DNA from 4 places in the Mixta mediterraneensis genome. Region 4 is predicted to be linked to each of the others. Evidence: predicted binding sites of a transcription regulator. Region 4 holds the regulator's gene; each other region holds the start of a gene.
What was found. The regulator CRP, encoded in region 4, controls carbon source genes, mostly activating them, when cyclic AMP is high. The targets are predictions, from matches to a motif close to ATGTGANNNNNNTCACAT.
Positions count from the first base shown of each region.

Region 1 (4,732 bases), on a different contig from region 4:
GGTTGACCCGATACGCCAATCAGAATATCAGGACGTGCATTGCGCACCACGTCCAGTAGCGAGATGGAGTCGCTGGTCACATCCCAGTTTTTTAATGCTTCACTCTTTTGCACCAGCTTGCTCTGGAAGTCGAGCAGGTTGGGCAGCTTATCGGTCAGCAAGCCAAAACGATCAACCATCATTACACGGCTGCGCGCTTCATCGTCGCTTAAACCTTCGGATTTCATCTGCGCGATGATTTGCTCAGCGATGCCGCAACCGGCTGAACCGGCACCGAGGAACACCACTTTTTGCTCACACAGGCGGCTACCCGCAGCGCGGCTGGCGGCGATTAAGGTGCCAACGGTAACGGCAGCCGTGCCTTGAATATCATCATTGAAGCAGCAGACTTCATCGCGATAACGCTCCAGCAATGGCATGGCATTTTTCTGCGCGAAGTCTTCAAATTGCAGCAGTACTTTTGGCCAGCGACGCTTAACAGCCTGAATAAACTCATTAACAAATGCTTCGTATTCTTCACCGGTAATGCGCGGATGACGCCAGCCCATATACAGCGGGTCGTTCAGCAGTTGCTGGTTGTTCGTACCAACATCAAGGACTACCGGCAAGGTGTAAGCCGGCGAAATGCCGCCACAAGCGGTATACAGCGACAATTTACCAATTGGAATACCCATGCCGCCAATGCCCTGATCGCCAAGGCCGAGAATACGCTCGCCGTCGGTTACCACAATCACCTTCACGTTCTGCTTGGTGGCATTTTGCAGCATATCTTCAATATGATCACGGTTCGGATAGGAGATGAAAACGCCGCGCGCACGGCGATAAATTTCCGAAAAATGCTCACACGCCGCGCCGACAGTAGGCGTGTAGATGATGGGCATCATCTCTTCCAGATGATTGTCCAGCAGTCGATAGAACAGGGTTTCGTTGGTGTCCTGGATGTTGCGCAGATAGACGTGCTTATCGTTATTGTTTTTGAAATCCTGGAACTGACGCCAGGCGCGCTGCGCTTGTTCTTCGATGCTTTCAACCGCTTCAGGCAGCAACCCATTGAGATTAAATTCATTACGTTCTTCAATGGAGAAGGCACTGCCTTTATTCAGGAGGGGAAATTCAAGTAGGATCGGGCCAGCGTAAGGGATATATAGCGGACGTTTACTTTCGTAGTCGAGTTCCATGCAATGATGCTCCGGTTGCAGTAGTGTCTGGCGTGACGCCGGAAAGGTAACGCCAGTTTTTGTCCCTGGAAGGGGAAATTATTATGAAGTTAATTCTGGCGCCAGATCCTATAAATTTTCCTACAGAAGTACAGCATTTGTTTATAAAAGGTGACAAAACTGCGGATTGTGTGACAGATGGTTATGCTTTAAGCAATTCAATCTGCAACAGCTCACGACAGCCAAGTGCCTGAAGTGTCGCCTGGGTGGCAGCAAATTGACTTAAAGTGGCATTTTTCTTTTCTGCCAGAACCGCACTTTTTATCTGATCGCACGCTTCCCCATGCATATTCAACAAAATTAACGCGCCTTGTAACGGTGGAAGGCTGGGGTTAAACGCTGCATTTTCAGCATACCGGCCTGCGAAAAGGGTGCCTGAAGTGGTTAGCAGTGCAACGCCGCTATGGGACTGGCTGTAAGGAGCATGGCTGCGATTCGCGGCGGCGACAGCGGCCTGAGTCAGTTCATCACCTTGGGCGCTGTAGCCGTGATCGACCTCATCCATTAAAAACGTGGTAATTTCCAGATCGCGCGGGCCAAAAGCATCCGGCAGATAATCCGCCAGCGTTCTCACGGCGCGTTGCGGCAGGCTGATACGTATAGCGGTACCGCTGTTCAATTCGTTCATGAACTGACGACAATGCCCGCACGGCGTGTAATTTACGGTGATGGTTTCCAGACGACGTTCACCGCGCAGCCAGGCGTGCGTAATGGCGCTCTGTTCAGCATGAACAGTTTGTTGCAGCGGCGTGTCAGCGAACTCCATATTGGCACCAAAATACCAGTTGCCACTGACGCCACGCGCAATGGCGCCAACGTTAAAATGGGAAACCGTAGCAACCGCACAGGCCGCCGCCAGTGGCAACAATGCGAGCGCCAGATTATCGGCATCCAGCTGCGTTTGCTGCTGTAAGCTGGCGACCTGATCGGCTGTCAGCACAGCATGAAAATCGGTGTCATCCAGAATGGGCTGAAGCGCGGTTTGCAATAAGGACGGTAATGCGTCAAAGGCAGGAAGGAAACGTGGATGCATAATAGCCTCTTAAAAATCAATCGGGCGAGATGCCGGATAACGTTTATATGTGATCGCCATCGCTATGACAATGCAACCTGTTTCGCTTGTTTCAACTTTGCGAGAGCTCTCGCAAAGTTTTAGCCCATCCAGCGTAGTAACAACGGAAAAATAAACGGCGCGAGCAAAGAAGTAATAATGCCGCAGATCACCAACGCCAGTGAACTGAACGCGCCTTCCTGAAAGTCAATCTCCGCGCTGCGTGCAGTGCCTAACGCATGTGAAGCATTGCCAATCGCTAATCCCCGTGCCGCTTTGGTTTTAACGCCAAGCAAATTGAGCAGCATATGCCCGAAAACGGCCCCCAGCACGCCAGCTATCAGCACGCAAATCGCGCTAATGGCAGGGATACCGTGTAACGAGCCGGATACCGCCATCGCTATCGGCGTGGTAACCGATTTTGGCATGATAGTGGCGGCAATTTCCGGTGTTGCTCCCATCCATAAAGCAATGGCGGTGCCGGATACCATGGCCGTCAGGCTGCCAATAAAGCAAACGCTAATAATCGATTTCCAGCGTGCGCGAATCTGATGCATCTGCTCATACAGAGGCAGCGCTAAAGCTACAACCGCAGGCTGCAATAGCTGATTCAGTAATTGACTGCCGGCAAAGTAGCGGGCGTAGGGCAAATGTAACAACAGCAGAATGGGAATAATGATCGCCATCGCCACTAACAACGGATTGATTAATGAAATTTTTAGCCGGGCGGCTAAGCGACGCGCAATTAAAAACGCCACTACGGTTAAGGGGAGCGACCACCACATCTCATTCATCGCGTGGTTCCTTCACAGAGCGGGTATGCAGTTTGTGCGCGCTTAAGCCCACCACCGTTAATACCAGAAACGTACTGATAACGCAGGAGATGACAATTGGGCCGAATTGCGCGGTCAGAATATCGGTATAACTCATCACGCCAACGCTAATCGGTACAAACAGCAGCGCCATATAACGAATGATGAGATGACAACCGGGTTTTACCCAGGCCACGGGTAAAATTTGTAAAGCCAGCAAGCTGAATAACACCAGCATGCCGATGATGCTGCCGGGAAGCGTAACAGGCAGTAACAGCGCAATGCCATTTCCGGCATATAAACAGAGATAAATGATGATAAAGGCGCGAAGGTAGCGCCAGCAGACAGATAGCACGGTGGGCATGACAGGCTCCTGTTTTCACTGCGCTTCATCATACGCATTAATGGCTTAGCGTGCTAGCGATCACATTTACGGGAAGGGGGGGGCGGTTATTGCGCAGGGGAGAGCCGCAGGATTATGCAGAAAAAGAACTCTCTCCCAGGGGGAGAGAGTTAACAAACTTACTTAACGGGCATCCCCGGTACAGCGCCGCTATCAACGGACAGGACAAACAGATCTTTTCCGCCAGGACCCGCTGAAAGCACCATGCCTTCCGAAACACCAAAGCGCATCTTACGCGGCGCCAGGTTGGCAACAATAATGGTCATCTTGCCCACCAGTACGGAAGGATCGGGGTAAGCTGCCCGGATACCTGAAAAAATCTGACGCTTCTCACCGCCCACATCCAGTTCCAGACGCAGCAACTTGTCAGAACCTTCGACCAGTTCAGCTTTTTCGATTAGCGCGACGCGCATATCGACTTTAGCGAAGCCATCAATGGTAATTGTCTCGCCAATTGGCGCATCTGCCAGCGGACCCGTCACCGCAGGCTTATTCGCTGCGGCGGCATCCTCTTTAGAGGCTTCAATCAAGCCGTTTACCTTGCTCATCTCAATGCGGCTGTACAGCGCTTTAAACGGAGCCACCTGGTGATCCAACAGAGGCTGCTGAATCGCTTCCCAGCGTAATTCACTGTTAAGAAACGCTTCAGCACGCTCACTCAACGAAGGCAGTACGGGCTTCAGCCAGGTCATCAATACGCGGAACATATTGATACCCATCGTGCAGATAGCTTGCAGATCTGCATCACGGCCTTCCTGCTTCGCCACGACCCAGGGCGCCTGCTCATCAATATAGCGGTTTGCCAGATCGGCCAGCGCCATAATTTCACGAATCGCACGGCTGAATTCGCGGCTTGCCCAGGCCTCGCCAATCTTTTCGGAAGCGTCCAGGAAGGTCTGATACAGCGCCGGATCGGCCAGTTCGCTGGCCAGTTTGCCGTCAAAGCGTTTGGTGATAAAGCCTGCGTTACGCGATGCCAGATTCACCACTTTATTGACGATGTCCGCATTTACGCGTTGCACAAAATCTTCAAGGTTCAGGTCAATATCATCGATGCGTGAAGAGAGCTTAGCTGCGTAGTAATAGCGCAGGCTGTCAGCATCCAGGTGCTGTAACCAGGTACTGGCTTTAATGAAGGTGCCGCGTGATTTGGACATCTTCGCGCCATTGACCGTTACATAGCCATGGACAAACAGATTGTTTGGTTTGCGGAAGTGGCTGCCTTCCAGCATGGCTGGCCAGAACAGGC
Region 1 is NZ_JASUAZ010000067.1:2,356-7,087, forward strand. It holds gene QRY16_RS20540 (NAD-dependent malic enzyme) at 1-1,178, opposite strand, end outside; gene cdd (cytidine deaminase) at 1,360-2,250, opposite strand; gene QRY16_RS20550 (CidB/LrgB family autolysis modulator) at 2,370-3,062, opposite strand; gene QRY16_RS20555 (CidA/LrgA family protein) at 3,055-3,444, opposite strand; gene metG (methionine--tRNA ligase) at 3,603-4,732, opposite strand, start outside.
Region 1: a site for CRP is predicted at 2,298-2,315, ahead of cdd (cytidine deaminase). Genes of this name have one in related genera too.

Region 2 (4,732 bases), on a different contig from region 4:
CTGGATTACCTTTATTACAATCCGCAATGGGGAAACAGCCCGGCGCAAAGCAAACCCCCGCAGTCGCAATCCAGCGCGATCAATTTTAGTAACTGGCCGACGTTACAAATACGCTGCGCTGAGTGTTGGATCCGGGGACAGAAATATGGACGCATGCAGGCAATGCTGCAACCCAAAGGCGATACGTTAGCACTAACTAACGGTTCAGTGGATACCGGTAATACGCAACTGAAAGTACAGGGCGAATGGGTTAACCGACCGAATGATCAACGCACCTCGCTGAAAGGCACGTTAAAAGGCCAGAACATTAATAACGCGACCAACTGGTTTGGTGTGAATACACCGCTGCGCGACGCGCCATTCAACATTGAGTACGATCTGCACTGGCGTGCAGCGCCGTGGCAACCTTCAGAAGAAACGCTGAGCGGTACATTGAAAACACATTTTGGCAAAGGCCAAATCGCGGACGTAAATACCGGTGCTGCAGGGCAAATATTACGACTGATGAGCTTCGATGCGCTGCTGCGCAAGTTACGCTTTGATTTCCGCGACACCTTTAATGAAGGTTTCTATTTCGATTCGATCAACGGCACGGCATGGATTGAAAATGGCGTAATGCGCACCGATAACCTGCTGGTGGATGGGCTGGAAGCCGACATTGCTATGCAGGGTAAAATGGATTTAGTACAGCGCCGGATTGATATGGAAGCGGTAGTGGCACCGGAAATATCCGCTTCGGTGGGGGTCGCTGCCGCCTTTGTGGTTAACCCGGTAGTGGGCGCGGCGGTTTTTGCCGCCAGTAAGGTGTTAGGCCCGCTGTGGAATAAAATATCGCTGCTGCGTTACCACATCAGCGGCCCGCTGGATAAACCGGAAATCAATGAAGTGCTACGCAAACCGCGTGAAAACGCTATCAAGTGAATTTGACGCCGTACTGGAATTACCGCAGGCTATGATTATCCGAGCACATAATGAGTGAGAAACGATGACTCTGAACCTGGTAAGTGAGCAGTTGCTAACTGCTAACAGCATTAATCAGCAGGACCTTTTTTCCCTGTTAGGGCAGCTTTCAGAACGTCGTCTGGATTATGCCGATCTCTATTTTCAGTCCAGCTTTCACGAATCCTGGGTGCTGGAAGACAAAATCATCAAAGATGGTTCGTATCATATCGATCAGGGCGTAGGTGTGCGTGCGGTTAGCGGTGAGAAAACCGGTTTCGCCTATGCTGACCAAATTACGCTGAATGCGCTGCGTTTGTCATCAGAAGCGGCGCGCAGCATCGTGCGTGAGCAAGGTAATGGCAAAGCACATACCTTGTCGGCGGTGGTTAATCGCTCGCTGTATGCACCTGTTGATCCGCTGAACAGCCTGACGCGTGAAGATAAAATTGCGTTGCTTCATCGGGTGGACCAGGTTGCGCGTGCTACCGATCCGCGGGTGCAGGAAGTGAATGCCAGCCTGAGCGGCGTATATGAGCAAGTGTTAGTTGTCGCAACCGATGGCACGCTGGCGGCGGATGTTCGCCCGCTGGTACGCCTTTCCATCAGCGTTCAGGTGGAAGATAACGGCAAGCGCGAACGCGGCTCAAGTGGCGGAGGTGCGCGTAAAGGCTATGAATTTTTCCTTGCCGACGAAAGCGGCGATGTGCGTGCTGATGTCTGGGCGCGCGAAGCGGTGCGCATGGCACTGGTAAACCTGTCTGCCGTGGCGGCACCTGCCGGAACCTTACCGGTGGTGTTAGGCGCAGGTTGGCCGGGCGTATTGCTGCACGAAGCGGTCGGACATGGCCTGGAAGGCGACTTCAACCGCCGTGGCACCTCTGTATTCAGTGGCAAAATGGGTCAGCTGGTCGCTTCCGATCTGTGTACGGTGGTTGACGATGGCACCATTGATGGCCTGCGCGGGTCGCTGTCGGTAGACGATGAAGGCGTACCAGGGCAGTACAACGTGCTGATCGAAAAGGGTGTGTTGAAAGGTTATATGCAGGACAAGCTCAACGCTCGCCTGATGGGCATGAATCCAACGGGTAATGGTCGTCGCGAATCTTACGCGCATCTGCCTATGCCACGTATGACTAACACCTATATGTTGGCGGGACAATCTACGCCACAGGAAATCATCGAAAGCGTTGAATACGGTTTGTATGCGCCGAACTTCGGCGGCGGTCAGGTTGATATTACGTCTGGAAAGTTCGTGTTCTCTACCTCCGAAGCCTACCTTATTGAGAAGGGCAAAGTGACCAGGCCGGTGAAAGGTGCGACGCTGATCGGTTCAGGCATTGAAGCTATGCAACAGATTTCAATGGTGGGTAACGATCTGGCGCTGGATAAAGGCGTCGGCGTATGCGGTAAAGAAGGACAAAGTGTACCGGTTGGTGTAGGCCAGCCAACGTTGAAACTAGATAAACTTACCATCGGCGGTACCGCCTGATAAACATCTGACAGCCCGCCAACTGGCGGGTTGTTAGCTTTTACGGTGCTGCTGATATTGCTCGGCGACCTGCTCAAAATATTCTGTCAGATAATCGATGCAGACCTGCACTTTAAGCGGCAACTTATCCTTCTCGGTATACAGCGCATAAACCGGGCGCGGATCGGATTGGTATTGCGAGAATAGAATATCGATTTCGCCTGCATTTATCTCTTCAGCCACCCACATCATGGGGACATAGGCGATGCCATTCCCTGCTTTTAGCCAGCGAATCAACGTCAGGGAGTCATTGGTAACGAAGCGGCCCTGCGGCGATAAACGCGTCACCAGTCCTTCGGGGGCGATGAGTTCAAAATTATTGTCGGGGCGCACGCTGTATTCCAGCCAGGCAAAATTGTCGATGTCGCTGGGTTTCTCTGGCGTGCCGTATTGCGCCAGATAACTTTTCGCCGCGCACACTACCATCGGCATAGCACCAAGGCGACGGGAAAACAGGCTGGAGTCTTTTAACGTGCCGACGCGAATCACTAAATCTAACCCGTCAGCGATCAAATCAGGCGCAGGAATACCGGTAACAAGGTTCACGCTCAGGCCGGGGTATTCACGCAGCATATCGCTGGTCATGCCTGCAAGTACGTTTTGCGCCATAGTCGAAGAGCTGCCAATGCGCAGCACGCCAATCGGCGTGTTATTAAAAGCATAAAGCTGTTCGTGGACCTGCATCGCTTCTGCCAGCATGCGGCGACAGCCCTGATAATAAATTTTGCCCGCTTCAGTAAGCCCAATGCTGCGTGTGCTGCGGTTAAGCAATTTCACCTGAAGCTCATCTTCCAGTTTTGCAACGATTTGGCTGATAGATGACACGCTAAGATGGAGTTGGCGCGCGGCGGCGGTAAACGAACCCAATTCAACCACTTTGGCGAAGATGGACATGCCTTTTAGTCGTTCCATTGTTTACTCTGGCTAAAAAGTGATTTAGTTCACATTCTGTAGAAAACGTATAGTTAAGCACGTTACTATAAGCGCGCCGGGGTATTTCCCGGTGGTTCTTCATTGTCTGATGTCATCCGATGATACGCTATTATTAAGCCATCTGTGGTTCGGATGTGGTGACCCACTGTTGTGTCATGCCACTATTATGATGCGATCAGTCAGGCAACGGATTATCCCGGCAAGGTCGAACTAAGGATTTCTGATGAGTGTGCTTCCGGTATTTGTCGTGTTTGGGCTCTCTTTCCCGCCCGTATTCATTGAATTGATCATTTCACTCATGCTTTTTTGGTTAGTGAAACGCGTGCTGACGCCCAGCGGTATTTATGATCTTGTCTGGCATCCGGCACTTTTTAACACAGCGCTTTACTGCTGTGTGTTTTATGTTGTATCCCGTCTATTTGTCTGAGGTTTAAGTGAAAGCGCTCATAAGAAAAATCGCGCGATACGCGATTACCATCCTGCTGGTCATCATCGCCATCGTCATTATTTTCCGCGCCTGGGTGTTCTATACCGAATCGCCCTGGACACGTGATGCTAAATTTGCTGCTGATATTGTGGCGATATCGCCTGATGTCACCGGTTTAATCACGGATGTACCGATCCACGACAACCAGTTATTGAAAAAGGGCGACACGCTGTTTGTCGTTGATCGCCCACGCTACCAAAAAGCCTTAGATGAAGCCCAGGCTGACGTTGAGTATTATCAGGCATTGGTCAGTGAGAAACGTCGTGAAGCAGGGCGTCGCAATAAGTTGGGCACGACAGCAATGTCGCGTGAAGCTATTGATCAAGCAAACAATGATTTGCAAACCAGTGAGCACCAGCTGGCGAAAGCTGTCGCCACGCGTGACCTGGCGAAAATCGACCTTGACCGCACTACGATCAAAGCACCGTCCGACGGTTGGGTAACGAATCTCAATGTGTTCGAAGGGGAATACATTACACGCGGTTCGGTGGCGGTTGCGCTGGTACAGCAGCGTTCATTCTATGTACTGGCCTATCTGGAAGAAACCAAATTACGGGGTGTACGGCCAGGCTTTCGCGCTGAAATTACGCCACTGGGCAGCAATATGGTACTGCACGGCACGGTTGACAGCATAGCGGCGGGTGTGACTAACAGCAGCAGCTCAGTGGACACCAAAGGCATGGCAACCATAGATTCGAATCTGGAATGGGTACGTCTGGCGCAGCGTGTGCCGGTGCGTATTCGTCTTGATCAGCAACCGGGTAACCGCTTCCCGGCAGGCACCACCGCCACGGTGGTGATTACAGGTAAAAACGATCGGCAGCACACTAACGTCTCGCCGA
Region 2 is NZ_JASUAZ010000045.1:3,981-8,712, reverse strand. It holds gene yhdP (AsmA2 domain-containing protein YhdP) at 1-921, shown strand, start outside; gene tldD (metalloprotease TldD) at 986-2,431, shown strand; gene aaeR (HTH-type transcriptional activator AaeR) at 2,465-3,382, opposite strand; gene aaeX (p-hydroxybenzoic acid efflux pump operon protein AaeX) at 3,627-3,830, shown strand; gene aaeA (p-hydroxybenzoic acid efflux pump subunit AaeA) at 3,838-4,732, shown strand, end outside.
Region 2: a site for CRP is predicted at 3,400-3,417, ahead of aaeR (HTH-type transcriptional activator AaeR). Genes of this name have one in related genera too.

Region 3 (4,732 bases), on a different contig from region 4:
TGTCAGTGATAACCGGCGTACTTTTCGTATTCATAGTGCGTCCTTATGTTCGGTGTTTCAGTTCGATACGCTTGATGTCGTCCACCAGCACCAGGTAACTCATCACTGCGACAAATGCATGGATACCGACATAAATCAGCGCGCCGTTGTAGGAGCCGTTAATCGCAATGATGTAACCAATCGCAATCGGCGTGATGATGCCGGAGGCGTTACCAAACATGTTGAACAGGCCGCCGCTCAGGCCGCTGATCTCTTTTGGCGCCGTATCCGCCATCACCGCCCAACCCAGAGCGCCAATGCCTTTACCGAAGAACGCCAGCGCCATAAAGAACACCACCACCCACTCTGTATCGACGTAATTACACACCACCATTGAGATGGAAAGCAGCATGCCGAGCACGATAGGCGTTTTACGCGCAATGTTCAGCGAGCCGGTTTTACGCATCAGCCAGTCTGAAATGACGCCGCCCAGCACGCCGCCGACAAAGCCGCACACTGCGGGAATCGAGGCGATAAAGCCCGCTTTCAAAATTGACATGCCGCGCGCCTGCACCAAATAAATCGGGAACCAGGTAATAAAAAAGTAGGTTAAGGCGTTAATGCAATACTGACCGAGATAGACGCCAATCATCATGCGCGAGCTAAGCAGCTGTTTAATCTGAAACCACTTCTCCTTCCAGCTGACTCGCTGCTGCTCTTTCTTTTGATCCATATTGATCAGCGCGCCGCCCTGCTCCATGTATTCCAGCTCCGCCTTGTTAACACGCGGATGATCGTTGGGATCGTGGATCACTTTCAGCCAGATCAGGCTCAACAGAATGCCGAGTCCCCCCATAAACCAGAACACGTGCGCCCAACCGACTTGTGACGTTAACCAACCCATGATGGGGGCAAAAATCACCGTGGCGAAGTACTGCGCCGAGTTGAAAATCGCCACTGCTGTTCCACGCTCCTGCGCCGGAAACCAGGCCGCGACGATACGACTGTTGCCAGGGAAAGAAGGCGCTTCCGCCAGGCCAACCATAAAACGCAGCATGAACAGCGCGACGACGATGGTATAGCCGCTGAAGAGACCAACGAAGCCTTGTAGCAGGGTAAACATCGACCAGAGAAATATGCTGCAGAAATAAACACGTTTTGAGCCGAAACGATCCAGTAACCAACCGCCCGGTATTTGACCGATCACGTAAGCCCAGGAAAAGGCAGAGAAGATGTAGCCTAATCCAACCGGATCAAGACCAATATCTTTTGCCATTGCCGACCCTGCAATGGACAGCGTGGCCCGGTCTCCGTAGTTGAATGAGGTGACGATAAACAACATCACCACAATCCAGTAGCGCGCATTAGTACGTTTTTGTACCGATTCTGCGGCCTGGCTGTAACTATTCATGATGCACTCCTGAAATATAGCGGTAGCTACATTCGCTCTGACCGCATACACATCGCGTTGGGTATCAGAGAGAAGTTGGGTTAAACACGGCGATTTTGTTATTGGCAAACCGATAGTGCGTCGTGACACATAACCTAACGTTGGATAACGAAAATCAGTATAAGAACAGGATTTCGCACTGACACTGGAAGAACGCCTGAGAATAATGTGGAGTTGATGCCAATTATCTGGCATTTGCACATAACGCTGCGGCGCGGCTCACGGAACATGGAAATAGTTCGTTGAACAGATGCTAAAGGCCGCAGTGATAAAAAGCTTTGTGAGACTCTTCACTTGCTTTTAGCCGTTTTCACTAAAACAGAGCTGTAAATTGCCTTAAAGCCAGACAATTGCACAATGCATGGCGAGATACCTCTCCTTATACTGAAGCCAGCAATCCCGAGCGAGTGACAAGACAAGTAGCATCATTACACCGCGCCGCAAAAGTACGGCGCGAACGACTGGAAGGTGAGCGATGACCCCGAACCCGACTGAACAGCCGCTCTATATCAAGGTGCATGAAGCGGATAACGTCGCCATTGTGGTGAACAATCAAGGTTTACCCGCAGGCACGACTTTTGCCGATGGCCTGACATTGACCGAACATGTGCCGCAAGGCCATAAAGTGGCGCTGAGCGCCATCGCTGAAGCAAGCGAGATTGTGCGCTACGGCGAAATTATTGGTTACGCGTTGCGTGATATTGCACAAGGCAGCTGGATTGATGAATCGTTGGTGGCACTCCCCGAAGCCCCCCCACTGGCCAGCCTGCCGCTGGCGAATAATATTCCCCCTGATCTGCCCGCGCTTGAAGGTTACACATTTGAAGGCTACCGCAACACGGATGGCAGCGTTGGCACGCGTAATCTGCTGGGTATTACCACCAGCGTGCATTGCGTGGCGGGCGTGGTAGATTTTGTGGTTCAGCGAATTGAACGCGATCTGCTGCCTAAATATCCCAATGTCGATGGTGTGGTGGCGCTCAATCACCTTTACGGCTGCGGTGTGGCGATCAACGCGCCCGCTGCGGTCGTACCGATCCGCACCATTCACAATCTGGCGCTAAACGCTAACTTCGGTGGTGAGGTGATGATTGTGAGCCTGGGCTGTGAAAAGTTGCAGCCTGAGCGTCTGCTGACCGGCACGCCTGATGTACAGACCATCTCGCTGGATGACAATGATATTGTGCGCCTGCAGGATGAAAAGCTGGTGGGATTTGGCGCGATGATCGATGAGATTTTGCAGGTGGCAGAACGTCATTTAAAACGCCTTAATCAGCGTCAACGCGAAACCTGTCCGGCATCCGAGCTTATCGTTGGCATGCAGTGCGGTGGGAGCGATGCATTTTCCGGCGTGACTGCTAATCCCGCGGTCGGGTTTGCCTCCGATTTACTGGTACGCTGTGGCGCGACGGTGATGTTTTCTGAAGTCACTGAGGTGCGTGATGCTATCCACCTGTTAACGCCGCGCGTAATAAATGAAGACGTGGGTAAACGTCTGCTGGAAGAGATGACGTGGTATGACGATTATCTCGATCAGGGGCAAACCGATCGCAGTGCGAATCCTTCGCCGGGCAATAAAAAAGGCGGTCTGGCAAATGTAGTAGAAAAGGCACTGGGATCGATTGCTAAATCGGGCCGTAGTCCAATTGTCGAAGTGCTGTCGCCTGGCCAGCGGCCAACACGTCGTGGATTGATTTACGCCGCGACGCCCGCCAGTGATTTTATCTGCGGCACCCAACAGATGGCGTCTGGTATTACGTTGCAGGTGTTTACTACCGGGCGCGGAACGCCTTATGGCCTGGCGGCGATCCCGGTGATTAAAATGGCGACGCGTAATGCACTGGCGCAGCGCTGGCATGATCTGATGGACATCAATGCCGGGACGATTGCAACTGGCGAAGAGACGATTGAGCAGGTGGGCAGGCGTCTGTTTGAATTGATTCTGGACATTGCCAGCGGCCGAAAGCAAACCTGGTCAGATCGCTGGGGAATTCGTAATCAGCTGGCAGTGTTTAATCCAGCGCCAGTGACGTGATAAGAGTTGCGCGCTTATTTGCAAGCGCGCAACTCGCTATAGCAATTTACCCCAGGCTTCTACCCACGGCGAGGTGACTGTTTCTGGTTCAGGATCTTCTGCCGCATCCACCAGCAATACCTCACCCACCCGTTGCGCGCCTTGTTCCTGCAAAAGGGCGTCAAATGTTTTTCCGGCACCACAAAAGTGATCGTAGCTGCTGTCACCTAACGCAATCACGCCGTAGCGTAGCGTTGGCTGATGACCTAATTTATCTTTCACACCGTTAACCAGATCGGCAATGCTGTCTGGGAAATCGCCCTGGCCGGTGGTAGACGTTATCACTAGCGCCACATCAGTGCTGTAATCCTGCCACTGCGCCAGTGTCGGATCTTCAAACACGTTTACTTCATGCCCTTGCTCTTGCAAAATCGGCCCGGCTTCTTCTGCCACCAGCAGCGCGTTGCCGTACACCGTGCCCACAAAAATGCCTATCTTCGCCATGAGCGCTCTCCTTATTCTGAACGGTTATCCTGGCTTGGCTCTGGCACAAACTCAACCCTCGGAACGTCAGGGATTAAATCCTGCCAGCCAAACTGGTTCATCAGGTTTTGCCACACGGAATCCAGCCCGGCGCGAATCAACAAGGATTCACCCGTTACAGGATGCGTGAGTGACAGGCTGCTGGCGTGCAGCATTAATCGGTTCGCTCCAAAATGTTGGGCTGCACCACGATTTTGTTTGAGATCGCCGTGCGTGCTGTCGCCAATCATCGGATGACGCAGGTGCGACATATGGCGACGTAGCTGATGTTTACGTCCCGTCTTTGGCGACAATTCGACCAGGCTATAACGCGAAGTTGGGTAGCGGCCAACCGGCACGGGCATTTCTACCTTTGCCAGCGCCTGATAATCTGTCAATGCAGGCTGGGCGATACGCGTTTCGCTGGCAAATTTATCGGCAATTTTATCCCGCTCTTCCATCAGCGGGTAATCCAGCGTGCCGCTGCTTTCCAGCCAGCCGCGCAGTACCGCATGATAGGTTTTTTGCACCTGATGCTGTTCAAACTGTTGCGAAAGCAGACGTCCGACTTCGCTGGATAAGCCCATCAGCAGCACGCCGGAGGTGGGCCGATCAAGACGATGAACGGTAAATACGTGCTGACCAATCTGGTCGCGTACCGTCTGCATAACAAAGACTTTCTCATGACGATCCAGCCAACTGCGATGTACCAGCCAACCAGCCGGCTTATTCACCGCCACCAGCCACTCATCCTGATAGAGAATTTC
Region 3 is NZ_JASUAZ010000003.1:122,826-127,557, reverse strand. It holds gene QRY16_RS03745 (enolase C-terminal domain-like protein) at 1-34, opposite strand, end outside; gene QRY16_RS03740 (MFS transporter) at 44-1,390, opposite strand; gene garD (galactarate dehydratase) at 1,905-3,464, shown strand; gene QRY16_RS03730 (flavodoxin) at 3,501-3,947, opposite strand; gene truC (tRNA pseudouridine(65) synthase TruC) at 3,959-4,732, opposite strand, start outside.
Region 3: a site for CRP is predicted at 1,708-1,725, ahead of garD (galactarate dehydratase). Genes of this name have one in related genera too.

Region 4 (4,732 bases):
GGTACAGCATAAGCCGCGCGTAGTGTTGTTTCATGGCCTGGAAGGCAGCTTTTATAGCCCTTATATACATGGGCTGATGGCGAGGTGTCAGGCACGCGGCTGGCTGGCGGTGGTGATGCATTTTCGTGGCTGCAGCGGCGAACCCAATCGACTCAACCGCATTTATCATTCAGGCGAAACGGAAGACGCTCGCTTTTTTTTGCAATGGCTGCGCACTCGCTGGGGCCGCGTTCCGACAGCGGCAGTAGGTTTTTCGCTGGGTGGCAATATGCTGGGTTGCCTGCTGGGTCAGCAAGGGGAGGATACCGCGCTGGATGCTAGTGTCATTGTTTCGGCGCCGCTGATGCTTGAACCCTGTAGCCTGCGGCTGGAGCAGGGATTTTCGCGCTTCTATCAATACTATTTGCTGGCTCAACTCAAAAAAAATGCTGAACGCAAGCTACGCGCATGGCCGGAAACGTTACCGGTGAATTTAACCCAACTCAAAGCGCTGCGCCGTCTGCGCGATTTTGATGATGCTATTACCGCACGCGCGCATGGCTTTGTGGATGCCGGCGACTATTATCGTCGCGCCAGCGCCTTGCCTCTATTAAATTCAGTACGTAAACCGCTGCTGATCATTCACGCCAAAGACGATCCGTTTATGAGTAGCGACGTGATCCCGCGAAAAAACCAATTATCTGCCACTATTACTTATCAAATGACGTCGCATGGCGGCCACGTTGGATTTGTTGGCGGTACGCTGTTCCAGCCACAACTGTGGCTGGAACAGCGCGTGCCACAATGGCTTTCACCTTTTTTGGATGGCTAATCTGTGATTATTCCCTGGCAAGAGGTTTCACCCGAAACCCTCGAAAATCTGATTGAAACCTTCGTGCTGCGCGAAGGAACCGACTATGGCGAGCATGAACGCAGCCTGGAAGACAAAGTCGCTGACGTACGCCGCCAGCTTGAGCGCGGCGAAGTGCTATTAGTGTGGTCCGAACTGCATGAAACGGTAAATATCATGCCGCGCAATGAATTTCGTGGCTAATGCGTTAACGAGGAATTCATGCTAACAATGCTCTTCGCCCGACCTCACAGGAAGCTTTTCTATGTCTGCCCGCCATCCAATTATCGCAGTGACCGGTTCCAGCGGAGCAGGAACCACTACCACCAGCCTCGCCTTCCGTAAGATTTTCCAGCAGTGGGATCTGCACGCGGCAGAACTTGAAGGCGATAGTTTTCATCGCTTCACGCGACCTGAAATGGACATGGCTATCCGCAAAGCGCGCGATCTGGGACGTCATGTCAGTTATTTCGGCCCCGAAGCCAATGATTTTGGTCTGCTGGAACAAACCTTTATTGAATATGGTAAAAGTGGTCAGGGTCAGTCGCGTAAATACCTGCATACCTATGACGAAGCGGTGCCGTGGAATCAGGTGCCCGGCACCTTTACGCCGTGGCAGCCACTGCCAGCCAATACCGATATTCTGTTTTATGAGGGGCTGCATGGCGGCGTGATGACCGCGCAACACAACGTGGCCGAAAACGTCGACTTGCTGGTTGGCGTAGTGCCGATTGTGAACCTGGAATGGATCCAAAAACTGGTACGTGATACCAGCGAGCGCGGCCATTCTCGTGAAGCCGTAATGGATTCGGTGGTGCGCTCAATGGAAGATTACATTAACTTCATCACGCCACAATTTTCTCGCACCCATATTAACTTCCAGCGCGTTCCCACTGTGGATACGTCAAATCCGTTTGCCGCACGCAGCATCCCGTCGCTGGATGAAAGCTTTGTGGTTATCCATTTCCAGGCGCTTGAAGATATTGATTTCCCCTATCTGCTGGCGATGTTGCAAGGATCGTTCATCTCGCATATCAATACCCTGGTTGTTCCGGGTGGCAAAATGGGGCTGGCGATGGAGTTAATTATGGGGCCGCTGGTCAAACGGCTCATGGAAGGCAAACGTATTGAATAAGGGGGGAGGCCACAAATCGGCCTCCGGCAACTACAGTTCTGTCACTTCATAACTGTGAGTGATTTCCACACCTTTACCTAACATAATCGCCACCGAGCAATACTTGTCGGCAGAAAGGTCAACAGCGCGCGCCACCGCTTTGTCAGCCAGCGCTTTGCCGCTCACAATAAAATGCAGATTAATATGGGTAAAAATACGCGGCGCTTCTTCGCGACGTTCGGAAGTGAGTTTGACTTCACACTCGACTACATCATTGCGGCCTTTCTGCAAAATGGACACCACATCAATCGCGCTGCATCCCCCTGCTGCCATCAGCACCATCTCCATCGGGCTGGGCGCTTTATCGCCAGCGTTACCGTCCATCACTACCTGATGGCCCGACGACGATTCGCCAAGAAATGTCAGACCTTCAACCCACTTCACTCTTGCCTGCATGATATAGCCTCCATAACCTGATCATTTGCGTCAGAGTACGCTTTCACCTGGTAAACAGCAATCCAGAGAAATCCGCCCTTTGCTGAAGCGAGACAACACAAGACAGTCGGCAAAAGCTGTGTTACAAACAGAGCTGAAAATATTTTTCGTCACCTGATGACGAAGCCGGGAAGAATTAAGCGCCATGCGCCAAATGCAGCCCGAATAATTTCCAGAATGGAAAATGCTTGAAGCTTTCATCGCCTGACAGGGAAATTGTCCCCTGTATTTTGGGCACGATTACAACAGAGGATAATAGCGAATGGTTCTCGGCAAACCGCAAACAGACCCTACACTCGAATGGTTCCTGTCCCATTGCCATATTCACAAATATCCATCCAAAAGTACGCTGATTCACCAAGGTGAAAAGGCTGAAACGCTTTACTACATCGTGAAAGGTTCCGTTGCGGTTCTGATCAAAGATGAAGAAGGCAAAGAGATGATTCTCTCCTATTTGAATCAAGGCGATTTTATTGGCGAGCTTGGCCTGTTTGAAGAAGGTCAGGAACGTAGCGCCTGGGTACGTGCGAAAACCGCGTGCGAAGTGGCAGAAATTTCCTACAAGAAATTTCGTCAGTTGATTCAGGTAAACCCGGATATTTTGATGCGACTGTCGTCGCAGATGGCGCGTCGCTTACAGGTAACGTCAGAAAAAGTGGGTAACCTCGCTTTCCTTGACGTTACCGGACGCATTGCGCAAACGCTGCTTAATCTGGCCAAACAGCCAGACGCCATGACGCATCCCGACGGCATGCAAATTAAAATTACTCGTCAGGAAATTGGCCAAATCGTTGGTTGCTCACGTGAAACCGTGGGCCGTATTTTGAAGATGCTGGAAGATCAGAACCTGATCTCAGCACACGGCAAAACCATCGTCGTTTACGGCACCCGCTAATTCCTGTCACTCCCGGCGTGATGGCAACATCACGCCGTTATTATTTGCGCTGAGCTGATGTGGCGTCGAATCATCTATCATCCGGAAATTAACTACGCCCTGCGGCAGACGCTGGTCCTTTGCGTGCCCGTTGCACTCGGCTGGCTGTTTGGCGATCTGCAAAAGGGACTGCTGTTCTCGCTGGTGCCTGCCTGCTGCAATATTGCTGGCCTCGATACTCCCCATAAACGCTTCTTTAAGCGCCTGATTGTCGGCGGCAGCCTGTTTGCGCTCGGCAGTTTTCTTATGCAGTTTCTGACACTGAAAGGCGTTCCGCTACCCGCCATTCTGCTTGTCATACCCTTATTGCTCGGCGTGACGGGTGAAATCAGCCCGCTTCATGGGCGTTTACTGCCCGGTTCGCTAATTGCCGCCATTTTCACACTGAGCCTGATGGGACGTATGCCGATGTATGTTCCGCCGTTGCTCTATATTGGCGGTACGCTGTGGTACGGCCTGTTCAACTGGTTTTGGTTCTGGCTGTGGAAAGAGCAGCCGATGCGTGAAAGCCTGAGTCTGGTCTATCGCGAGCTGGCCGATTACTGCGACGCGAAATACACGCTACTGACGCAATTCGTCGATCCAGAAAAAGCGTTGCCGCCGCTGCTGGCGCGTCAACAAAAAGTGGTCGATCTGATTAACATCTGTTATCAACAGATGCATATGTTGTCGGCCAATGGCGATGAAAGCCATAAACGCCTGAAGCGTTCCTTTCAGGTTGCATTGGATTTGCAGGAGCATATCTCTGTCAGCCTGCATCAACCGGAAGAGGTGCAAAAGCTGGTGGAGCAGAGTCATGCGGAAGCGGTGATCCGCTGGAATGCCAGAACCATTTCGTCCCGGCTTCGGGTGCTGGCGGATAACATTCTTTATCATCAACTGCCCGACCGCTTTGCCATGGATAAACAGCTCGGCGCGCTGGAAAAAATTGCACGCCAGCACCCTGATAACCCGGTCGGTAACTTTTGTCTTTATCATTTCAACCGTATCGCGCGCGTCCTGCGCACGCAAAAACCACTCTATCAGCGCGACCTGATGGCCGATCGTCAGCGTCACCTGCCGCTGTTGCCCGCCCTGCGTAGTTATCTGAATTTCAAGTCTGCTGCACTGCGCACTGCTGGCCGCTTTGCCGTTATGCTGATGTTGGGCAGCGCACTGGCCATGTTTTTCAATATTCCTAAACCTTACTGGATTCTGATGACCATTATGTTCGTGAGTCAGAATAGCTACAGCGCTACGCGGGTACGCATTCAACACCGCGCGCTCGGCACATTTGCCGGTTTAGTGATTGCCGCTGCCACTTTGCGCTTCGCCGTACCGGAATCGCTGGTGCTGCTTATCATGCTCGTTATCACCTTCG
Region 4 is NZ_JASUAZ010000020.1:4,705-9,436, forward strand. It holds gene QRY16_RS12985 (hydrolase) at 1-811, shown strand, start outside; gene QRY16_RS12990 (YheU family protein) at 815-1,033, shown strand; gene QRY16_RS12995 (phosphoribulokinase) at 1,095-1,964, shown strand; gene QRY16_RS13000 (OsmC family protein) at 1,995-2,399, opposite strand; gene crp (cAMP-activated global transcriptional regulator CRP) at 2,701-3,333, shown strand; gene QRY16_RS13010 (YccS/YhfK family putative transporter) at 3,391-4,732, shown strand, end outside.